DNA from 3 places in the Bacillus sp. LL01 genome. Region 2 is predicted to be linked to each of the others. Evidence: a T-box and tRNA genes for the amino acid it is inferred to sense, from the RefSeq annotation. Region 2 holds a T-box; the other regions hold tRNA genes.
The links. A T-box is a leader RNA that pairs with one kind of tRNA and senses whether it is charged. The one in region 2 lies ahead of serS (serine--tRNA ligase), so its partner is inferred to be a tRNA-Ser.
Positions count from the first base shown of each region.

Region 1: it has a tRNA-Ser gene. The T-box ahead of serS (serine--tRNA ligase) is inferred to sense a tRNA for this amino acid. The anticodon was not compared.
Region 3: it has a tRNA-Ser gene. The T-box ahead of serS (serine--tRNA ligase) is inferred to sense a tRNA for this amino acid. The anticodon was not compared.

Region 1 covers NZ_LFEL01000004.1:892-4,146, forward strand. Annotated here, with positions in the region: tRNA gene AB685_RS12535 (tRNA-Gly) at 10-84, shown strand; tRNA gene AB685_RS12540 (tRNA-Leu) at 93-181, shown strand; tRNA gene AB685_RS12545 (tRNA-Arg) at 219-295, shown strand; tRNA gene AB685_RS12550 (tRNA-Pro) at 300-376, shown strand; tRNA gene AB685_RS12555 (tRNA-Ala) at 398-470, shown strand; tRNA gene AB685_RS12560 (tRNA-Met) at 633-709, shown strand; tRNA gene AB685_RS12565 (tRNA-Ile) at 714-790, shown strand; tRNA gene AB685_RS12570 (tRNA-Ser) at 806-898, shown strand; tRNA gene AB685_RS12575 (tRNA-Met) at 1,081-1,157, shown strand; tRNA gene AB685_RS12580 (tRNA-Asp) at 1,161-1,236, shown strand; tRNA gene AB685_RS12585 (tRNA-Phe) at 1,256-1,328, shown strand; tRNA gene AB685_RS12590 (tRNA-Thr) at 1,394-1,469, shown strand; tRNA gene AB685_RS12595 (tRNA-His) at 1,494-1,566, shown strand; tRNA gene AB685_RS12600 (tRNA-Gly) at 1,574-1,647, shown strand; tRNA gene AB685_RS12605 (tRNA-Ile) at 1,655-1,731, shown strand; tRNA gene AB685_RS12610 (tRNA-Asn) at 1,762-1,836, shown strand; tRNA gene AB685_RS12615 (tRNA-Ser) at 1,842-1,932, shown strand; tRNA gene AB685_RS12620 (tRNA-Glu) at 1,940-2,011, shown strand; gene glgB (1,4-alpha-glucan branching enzyme) at 2,553-3,255, shown strand, end outside.
Region 2 covers NZ_LFEL01000016.1:5,819-9,073, forward strand. Annotated here, with positions in the region: gene pdxS (pyridoxal 5'-phosphate synthase lyase subunit PdxS) at 1-170, shown strand, start outside; gene pdxT (pyridoxal 5'-phosphate synthase glutaminase subunit PdxT) at 189-764, shown strand; T-box leader at 827-1,061, shown strand; gene serS (serine--tRNA ligase) at 1,309-2,586, shown strand; tRNA gene AB685_RS21250 (tRNA-Ser) at 2,683-2,775, shown strand.
Region 3 covers NZ_LFEL01000008.1:95-3,349, forward strand. Annotated here, with positions in the region: partial or broken rRNA gene AB685_RS19025 (16S ribosomal RNA) at 1-88, opposite strand, end outside; tRNA gene AB685_RS19030 (tRNA-Gly) at 210-283, opposite strand; tRNA gene AB685_RS19035 (tRNA-Pro) at 295-368, opposite strand; tRNA gene AB685_RS19040 (tRNA-Arg) at 385-461, opposite strand; tRNA gene AB685_RS19045 (tRNA-Leu) at 557-642, opposite strand; tRNA gene AB685_RS19050 (tRNA-Leu) at 667-750, opposite strand; tRNA gene AB685_RS19055 (tRNA-Gln) at 767-841, opposite strand; tRNA gene AB685_RS19060 (tRNA-Val) at 1,002-1,077, opposite strand; tRNA gene AB685_RS19065 (tRNA-Glu) at 1,128-1,199, opposite strand; tRNA gene AB685_RS19070 (tRNA-Ser) at 1,209-1,299, opposite strand; tRNA gene AB685_RS19075 (tRNA-Asn) at 1,305-1,379, opposite strand; gene AB685_RS19080 (SprT family protein) at 1,539-2,012, opposite strand; gene cmpA (cortex morphogenetic protein CmpA) at 2,118-2,228, shown strand; gene AB685_RS19085 (Tex family protein) at 2,341-3,255, opposite strand, start outside.

The sequences.
Region 1 (3,255 bases), on a different contig from region 2:
CTTATATTAGCGGAAGTAGTTCAGTGGTAGAACATCACCTTGCCAAGGTGGGGGTCGCGGGTTCGAATCCCGTCTTCCGCTCCAAGAGACTTGCCGGGGTGGCGGAACTGGCAGACGCACAGGACTTAAAATCCTGCGGTAGGTGACTACCGTACCGGTTCGATTCCGGTCCTCGGCACCAGAGATTTTTAAAGCAGTAAAATAACTTTCATTTATAAGCGCCCGTAGCTCAATTGGATAGAGCGTTTGACTACGGATCAAAAGGTTAGGGGTTCAAGTCCTCTCGGGCGCGCCATTATCGGGGAGTAGCTCAGCTTGGTAGAGCACTTGGTTTGGGACCAAGGGGTCGCAGGTTCAAATCCTGTCTTCCCGACCATTAATTTCCTTTATCATTTACGGGGCCTTAGCTCAGCTGGGAGAGCGCCTGCTTTGCACGCAGGAGGTCAGCGGTTCGATCCCGCTAGGCTCCACTTTAATACTTTTTCTTTTTGGCGGTGTAGCGACGAGCGTTACTACAAGAATATGCTCCGAGTTGTCCCGACGGATTTACATCCTTGAATTTGCTTGCAGAGGAAGGGACACAGACCAATAACAATGGTACCAGTAAATCTAATGAAATACTTTTTCTTTTTGGCGGTGTAGCTCAGCTGGCTAGAGCGTACGGTTCATACCCGTGAGGTCGGGGGTTCGATCCCCTCCGCCGCTACCAAAAAGGACCTTTAGCTCAGCTGGTTAGAGCAGACGGCTCATAACCGTCCGGTCGTAGGTTCGAGTCCTACAAGGTCCACCAGTTCTTTCTATACGCGGAGGAATACCCAAGTCCGGCTGAAGGGATCGGTCTTGAAAACCGACAGGGGTGTCAAAGCCCGCGGGGGTTCGAATCCCTCTTCCTCTGCCATATTATTTAATTGTTATGGTGAGTATAGAATGAAGTTATTATCGCAGGATGGAGCAACGAGCATCTGCTTCTTGCAAAAGCTTCGAGTTGTACCGATCGATATACTTCACTGAATAAGCTTTCAGAGGTCGGGACAGTCAGTATGAAAAGTACATACGTAAACAAATCTTAATTAATATTATCGCGGGGTGGAGCAGTCCGGTAGCTCGTCGGGCTCATAATCCGAAGGTCGCAGGTTCAAATCCTGTCCCCGCAACCAAATGGTCCCGTGGTGTAGCGGTTAACATGCCTGCCTGTCACGCAGGAGATCGCCGGTTCGATCCCGGTCGGGACCGCCATTTTTCAACTCAATAGTATGGCTCGGTAGCTCAGTTGGTAGAGCAATGGACTGAAAATCCATGTGTCGGCGGTTCGATTCCGTCCCGAGCCACTTTGATTTTTTTACGTGGTGAAAATAATAAGATTTTTTCAAACAGTGAAAATAATCATTATCATGCCGGTGTAGCTCAGTTGGTAGAGCAACTGACTTGTAATCAGTAGGTCGTGGGTTCGACTCCTATCGCCGGCACCATTTTTACAAAAAAATATTATTATGGCGGTTGTGGCGAAGTGGTTAACGCACCTGATTGTGGTTCAGGCATTCGTGGGTTCGATTCCCATCAGTCGCCCTTTTTAGCGGGTGTAGTTTAATGGTAAAACCTCAGCCTTCCAAGCTGATGTCGTGGGTTCGATTCCCATCACCCGCTCCATTTTTATGGGCCTATAGCTCAGCTGGTTAGAGCGCACGCCTGATAAGCGTGAGGTCGGTGGTTCGAGTCCACTTAGGCCCACCATAGAGTATTATATTTAAATCTTTGTAATATTCCACCATAGCTCAGCGGTAGAGCATTCGGCTGTTAACCGAAGGGTCGTAGGTTCGAATCCTACTGGTGGAGCCATTTCTGGGGAAGTACTCAAGTGGCTGAAGAGGCGCCCCTGCTAAGGGTGTAGGTCGTGTAAGCGGCGCGAGGGTTCAAATCCCTCCTTCTCCGCCAGAATTTAGGCCCGTTGGTCAAGCGGTTAAGACACCGCCCTTTCACGGCGGTAACACGGGTTCGAATCCCGTACGGGTCATCAAAAGTTGTGGTATTTTTAAAATATCATGGCTTTTTTTATTTGTCCTCTTTCTTCTTTTCTATCAATAGTTTTTATCGCTCCTGCAATTTCCTTTTCCTACTAATTTCAATACACCCAATCTTTTTTTTATAACTTATTCCATTCCCTTTTTCAATTCCTTTTAAACCTGATTTTCAATAATAAATTTAGTATTTAAATATAACAATAAAATGTAAGCGTGTACATTTTACTAATCATACTCTAGTTATCGAAAAAACTTTTCGACATATAACTACAAAAATCCTCCTAGTATTTAGTCGAATCAACTCAGTTTGTAACCCCTTACAAAAACGTTGATAAATCAAGAGTTCAAGTAGAACAACAATGAAAACGATTTCCTAAAAAATTGAAATTTCGACAAATTCCCCTATGAGAATAAATTCTGTTGCTTTATGTCATACGATTCTGACTTGTCGTATAAAGGAGAATATTATAAAAAAGAGAATATGTAGTGTATAACAATATTCTTTTTATAGGGAATGACGGAAGGGTGAAAAATTTGATTGCTACAAGTGCCACTGATTTTCAACTGCACCTTTTTCATGAGGGGACGTTATATAAAAGTTATGAGCTTTTTGGAGCACATATCATACGCCATCGAAAGAAAGTATTAGGGACAAGATTTACTGTGTGGGCTCCCAATGCGAAGGCTGTTCGTGTAATGGGTTCTTTTAACGAGTGGAACGGAGAGAAGCATCCACTTGAAAGGTTAAATAATGAGGGTGTGTGGAGCATCCATATTGATGAAGATCTAAGCAAACATTTATATAAGTATGAAATTGTTACAGAGTCGGGAGATGTATTACATAAGGCGGACCCATTTGCTTTTCATGCTGAGGTTCGTCCTAAAACGGCTTCCATAGTCTATGATTTGGAAGGATATAAATGGAAAGATCAGAACTGGCGCAGAAAGAAAAAGCGAAAGCTGGTTTACGAGAAACCCATGTTCATATATGAGCTGCATCTTGGTTCCTGGAAGAAGAAAGATGGAGGCGAGCTCTATTCCTATAAAGAACTGATTGCCGAGCTTATCCCTTATGTAAAGGACCATGGATTCACTCATATTGAATTGCTTCCGCTTATAGAGCACCCCTATGACCGTTCTTGGGGGTATCAAGGTACTGGCTACTATGCAGCGACAAGTAGATATGGAAATCCAAACGATCTGATGGCTTTCATCGATGCATGTCACCGGGAGGACA
Region 2 (3,255 bases):
TCAAATCCGAGAACCCTGCTAAGTTTGCTCGTGCAATCGTGGAAGCAACTACTCACTATGAAGATTATGAATTGATTGCAAGCCTATCCAAAGGATTGGGAACTGCAATGAAAGGTATCGAAATCTCTACACTATTACCTGAAAATCGCATGCAAGAGCGTGGCTGGTAAGTAAAGGAGTTTTAACGTATGGTGAAGGTTGGAGTCTTGGGACTTCAAGGTGCAGTTCGGGAACATGTACGATCCATTGAAGCATCTGGAGCAGAAGCAATTGTAGTGAAAAGAGCGGAGCAGCTCACTGAAATAGATGGCCTGATCATTCCAGGCGGCGAGAGTACCACAATGCGCCGACTCATTGATAAGTATTCCTTCATGCAGCCATTGAGAGAGTTCGGTGCAAGTGGAAAGCCTGTGTTTGGTACATGTGCCGGGCTCATTCTGATTGCAAATGAGATTGTTGGCTATGAAGAGCCGCACTTGGCTTTTATGGATGCGAAAGTGGAACGTAACTCTTTCGGCCGTCAGGTGGACAGCTTTGAAGCGGAGCTGGATATTGCAGGTGTTGCAGAGGATTTTGTCGGAGTGTTTATCCGCGCGCCGCATATTGTCGAAGTCGGAGAAAATGTGGAAGTGCTTTGCAAACATAACGGTCGGATAGTCGCTGCACGCCAAGGACAATTTCTTGGATGTTCATTCCATCCGGAATTGACAGAGGACCACCGTATTACACAGTATTTCGTCAATATGGTGAAAGAGTCCAAATAATTAGGTATAAAACTATTGCATGAAAGAGAAACTTGTAGTAGATTATCTAATAAGAAAATATTGCTAAAGCGTTGATAGGAAAAAGTAGCATGCTGCACATACCAAAAGAGAGTCGGTGGCTGGTGAAAACCGATGTATGACACTTGTGAATCCATCCTTGAGCACTTGGCCGAATTGCCTTAGTGGCATAGTAAGTCAAATCGGTAAGATTATTACCGTTATCGAATGAAGTGGGAGAAGGCGATAGGTCTTTTTCAACAAGGGTGGCAACACGGGAATTCAACTCTCGTCCCTATTAGGGGACGGGGGTTTTTTGTGTTTTCAAACGGAGAATTCTCGATGAACTCCCTGTTGATTTCCGTTCCAGGTATTCGCTTTCCGCGGGGCGTGTGCTTGAGCCTCCTCACAACGCTTCATGGGTCTCCTCAACCTACCGCTACCTCCCGCCGGAGTCTCATACCTTGCACTACAATCACCAGGGGGATGCTGTGATACCCCTACCCTTTTGGGTTATATTTTTAGAATAAAAAAAGGAGGAACTATTATGTTGGAATTAAAGTTATTGCGTGCCAATTTTGAAGAGATTAAAGGGAAGCTTCAGCACAGAGGGGAGGATCTTTCTGATCTGGACCGCTTTGAAGAGCTGGATGCGAAAAGAAGGGACCTTCTGGTACAAACGGAGCAGCTGAAAAGCAAGCGTAACGAGGTTTCCCAACAGATTGCTGCCATGAAACGTGAAAAGCAGGATGCAGATCATCTGATTAAGGAAATGCGCGAAGTGGGAGACAAAGTCAAGGAATTCGATGAGGAACTAAGAGAAGTGGAAGAAGCTTTGGAGCTATTGCTCCTGTCTATCCCAAACATTCCTCATGAAAGTGTTCCTGTTGGAGAAACAGAAGATGACAATGTAGAAGTCCGCAAATGGGGAGAGGTTCCAAGCTTCGGATTTGAAGCGAAAGCGCATTGGGACATCGCGAATGAGCTTGGCATTTTGGATTTCGAACGGGCTGGAAAAGTGACAGGAAGCCGCTTTGTTTTCTATCGTGGCTTGGGTGCAAGATTAGAGAGAGCACTGTTCAACTTTATGTTGGACCTGCATGTGGATGAGCATGGTTATACAGAAGTGCTACCACCTTACCTGGTAAACCGAGCGAGCATGACGGGGACAGGTCAGTTGCCTAAATTCGAAGAAGATGCTTTCTTGATTGAAAAAGAGGATTACTTCCTGGTACCAACAGCAGAGGTGCCTATCACGAACATGCATCGTGACGAGATATTAAACGGCGACCAGCTGCCGATCAATTATGCGGCATTCAGTGCTTGTTTCCGTTCTGAGGCTGGTTCTGCGGGGCGTGACACTCGCGGGCTAATCCGTCAGCATCAGTTTAATAAAGTCGAGCTTGTGAAGTTTGTAAAGCCGGAAGAATCTTATGAAGAACTCGAGAAGTTGACTGGGAATGCTGAAAAAGTGTTACAACTGCTTGGACTTCCTTACAGAGTCTTGAGCATGTGTACAGCGGATCTAGGATTTACAGCAGCCAAGAAATATGACATTGAAGTATGGATTCCAAGTGCGGAAACATACCGTGAGATTTCTTCTTGTAGTAATTTCGAGAGCTTTCAAGCACGCCGTGCAGGCATCCGTTTCCGCCGAGATCCAAAAGGGAAACCGGAGCATGTGCACACATTGAATGGATCTGGACTTGCAATCGGACGTACGGTGGCAGCACTCATCGAAAACTATCAGCAAGAGGATGGTTCTGTAGTGATTCCGGAAGTATTGCGTCCTTACATGGGTGGAAAAGAATTTTTGACTAAATAGTGAACATTGGAAGGATAGGGTGAAAAATACCTTTCCTTTCTGTTCTTCTTGTTGACATTGCATTTTCAAATATGATATATTACTTTTTGTCGATACGGAGGAATACCCAAGTCCGGCTGAAGGGATCGGTCTTGAAAACCGACAGGGGTGTCAAAGCCCGCGGGGGTTCGAATCCCTCTTCCTCCGCCATTGATTTTTAAATTAGGTTTTATATCTATAGCGCATAAACTGGAGTATGTTCGTTACATTATGGAGAAGTAACGACTTTTTTATTGCCAAAGATGAAGCGACGTCATCTTTATAGGCAATGTGTAAGCCGTCCGAATTGGGCGGCTTATTTTTTTTGCTGACTTACAGAGTTATAACAAACATGGTTATCTTAGAGCGGTTGATTTCCGTTGCAGGTGCTTCGCTTTCCTGCGGGCGGTCCGTGAGCCTCCTCGGGCTGCGCCCTGCGGGGTCTCAAGATTGTCGCTACTCCCCTGCAGGACAAGGATGGCTACGGCAGCGATACATCGCACGCAGAAAATGCTCGCATTTTCAAGGAGTCTACGCTATTTGCTCCAATCCACAGCTAGAAACCATTAAAAACAATTCTTTTTCAGTTTTTCAGTGCCCTCCTTCGTTGCGGGGTCTCACCTGCCCCTTCCTCCCGCGGGAGTCTACGCA
Region 3 (3,255 bases), on a different contig from region 2:
AAGCAAGCTTTTAAGAAGTCCGCTCGACTTGCATGTATTAGGCACGCCGCCAGCGTTCGTCCTGAGCCAGGATCAAACTCTCCAATAAAGAGTTTGAGCTTTTGCTCAAAATTTGCTAGCTTGTCTTACTTTTCGTTCATTTGTTAATCCCGTAGGATCAACGTTTGACGCTGTTGTTTTGTTTAGTTTTCAAAGATCATTCAATATTATGGAGCGGGTGATGGGAATCGAACCCACGACATCAGCTTGGAAGGCTGAGGTTTTACCATTAAACTACACCCGCATTATTCAAAATCGGGAAGACAGGATTTGAACCTGCGACCCCTTGGTCCCAAACCAAGTGCTCTACCAAGCTGAGCTACTCCCCGTTCACTTTATAAATAATGGCGCGCCCGAGAGGACTCGAACCCCTAACCTTTTGATCCGTAGTCAAACGCTCTATCCAATTGAGCTACGGGCGCTTCATATTAACGTTTTATTTGATGTCCCTCTGAGAGGCGACTTAACTATAATATCAATTCCAGTGTTCTATGTCAACACTTTTTTAAATTTCTTTTGGTGCGGCCGAGAAGAGTCGAACTTCCACGGGGTTGCCCCCACTAGGCCCTCAACCTAGCGCGTCTGCCATTCCGCCACGACCGCAAAAATGAATGGCTAGTAAATGTATGGTGCGGGTGAAGGGACTCGAACCCCCACGTCAAAGACACTAGATCCTAAGTCTAGCGCGTCTGCCAATTCCGCCACACCCGCATACATTTTATAAAGTTGGCTGGGCTAGCTGGATTCGAACCAACGCATGTCGCAGTCAAAGTGCGATGCCTTACCGCTTGGCTATAGCCCATTGAATATGCTCCGTGAATTTAGCTTCTTAGAGTAAGCTGCATGTGCTTACACCGCAGATATTATTTTGTCTATTTCTGAAGGAAATAGGCGGAATAATATCGACACCAAAATCCGAGAGACTCTCAATATTATAGAAAAGAGGAAATCCGAAGTCCCTCTGGTGGAGGATGACGGGATCGAACCGCCGACCCCCTGCTTGTAAGGCAGGTGCTCTCCCAGCTGAGCTAATCCTCCAGGATAGAAATGGGAAGCAAAGCAAAATTGAATTGCTTCCCACTTTGTAGTGACCCGTACGGGATTCGAACCCGTGTTACCGCCGTGAAAGGGCGGTGTCTTAACCGCTTGACCAACGGGCCTTAAAGAAATGGCGGAGAAGGAGGGATTTGAACCCTCGCGCCGCTTACACGACCTACACCCTTAGCAGGGGCGCCTCTTCAGCCACTTGAGTACTTCTCCATATATGGCTCCACCAGTAGGATTCGAACCTACGACCCTTCGGTTAACAGCCGAATGCTCTACCGCTGAGCTATGGTGGAATATTACTATTGAAACGGTACGTCGGATGTTAACCGACTGCTTTAATTTTAATAAGCTTGTACTAAAAAGTCAAGTTATTTTGAAGCTGGAATGATATATTATCATAATTGTCTTCGTGCCACTTTTCTAAAACAGCGACTAGAATAAATTATCATATTTTACTGGTGGATGTCAACATGCTTTTCGATTTCTCTAAGTTTCCCTCTACATTTTCCACATCTATACTTGATTGTATTCACTCTTCTTACTCTTTTATATAATTGATGACAATCCTTGCATTCATATATGCGGAAAGTTTTTGGTTTGAATTGTGGTGTGTGGATGGGGGTACAGAACCTTGGAGCACCCACTGCCTTTAGCAAGGAACGAAAATCATGATCTCGATGTTTATATCCTTTCCCTTGAATGTGCAAGTGGTAATGGCAGAGTTCATGTTTGATGATTCCTATAAGTTCATTCATACCAAGGGCATTGTAATACTTTTTGTTGATTTCGATATTACTTGTGGAGGTCAGGTATCTTCCTCCTGTTGTTTTTAAACGGTGATTGAATGATGCCGTGTGGCGGAATGGCCAGCCGAAATATTTTAAGGAAATCTCTTCAGTAAGTTTCTGTAGTTCTTTGTCTTCCATTTCTTTCCCCTCCTTACCTTCGAACCCTCCCCATTATACTGCATACTATAGAAAAAAATATCATTTTTGAGCCTTCGAGTAAAATGTTGAAGGAGGTACGGGAAGATGCCGTCTTGGTTTAGAAAGCAGATGCAGCGCGCTTACCTGGAAAAGGATCGATACCAAATTAAAATGTTGAATCAGTGCTGGTTTTTTTATCAAAAGAAGAATAGCTGAATGATAATAACCCCGAATTGCCTCTGAACGAGACGGCAACTTGGGGTTTGTTTTCGTAAAACGGAGCAGTTGATTTCCGCCCAGGGCTTCAATCAACAGCTTTAATATCTTATTATACTTCCTGCATTTCTGGTTGCAGCATTGTCAGGGAAACTCGACCTTTATTTACCTCAACTCCGTCCACCCATACAGTGACAATATCCCCCACTGACACAACATCGAGCGGATGCTTTACGAAACGGTTGCTTAGTTTAGAGATATGGACAAGGCCATCCTGCTTCACTCCTATGTCAACGAAGGCACCGAAGTCAACAACATTACGTACCGTCCCTTCTAGTTCCATTCCTTTTTGCAGATCTTCCATCTTCAGGACGTCCTGCTTGAGAAGTGGAGTTGGCATGTCATCCCGAGGGTCCCGTTCCGGTCTGATCAGGGAGTCGATAATATCCTGCAGCGTGATTGGTCCAATACCAAGATCATCCGCAAGTCTGGCCACATCCAATCCTTTTAGGGCATCTTGCAGTTTGGCAGTACCAATCTCTTTTTCGGAAGTTCCCAACTGCTTCAATAGTTTCTTTACGTCCGAATAGGTTTCCGGGTGGATATCGGTTCTATCCAGAGGTTGTTTACCATCTATGATTCTAAGGAAACCAATACACTGTTCGTACGTTTTGGCACCAAGTCTCGGGATTCCCTTTAGATCAGACCTGCTGGCGAATTTGCCATCTTCCTCGCGCTTTTTCACAATATTATTCGCTACAGTCTTAGATAACCCTGCGACATATTGAAGCAAAGATGAGGAGGCAGTGTTGACATTCACTCCCACTCGGTTCACTACTGTTTCCACAACGAAATTCAGGGATTCTGCCAGACGCTTTTGGGCGACATCATGCTGGTATTGACCGACACCTACTGATTTAGGATCTATTTTAACTAGTTCCGCCAACGGATCTTGAAGTCTTCTGGCAATAGAGACGGCACTTCTTTCTTCCACTTGCAGATCCGGAAATTCTTCCCTTGCCAGATC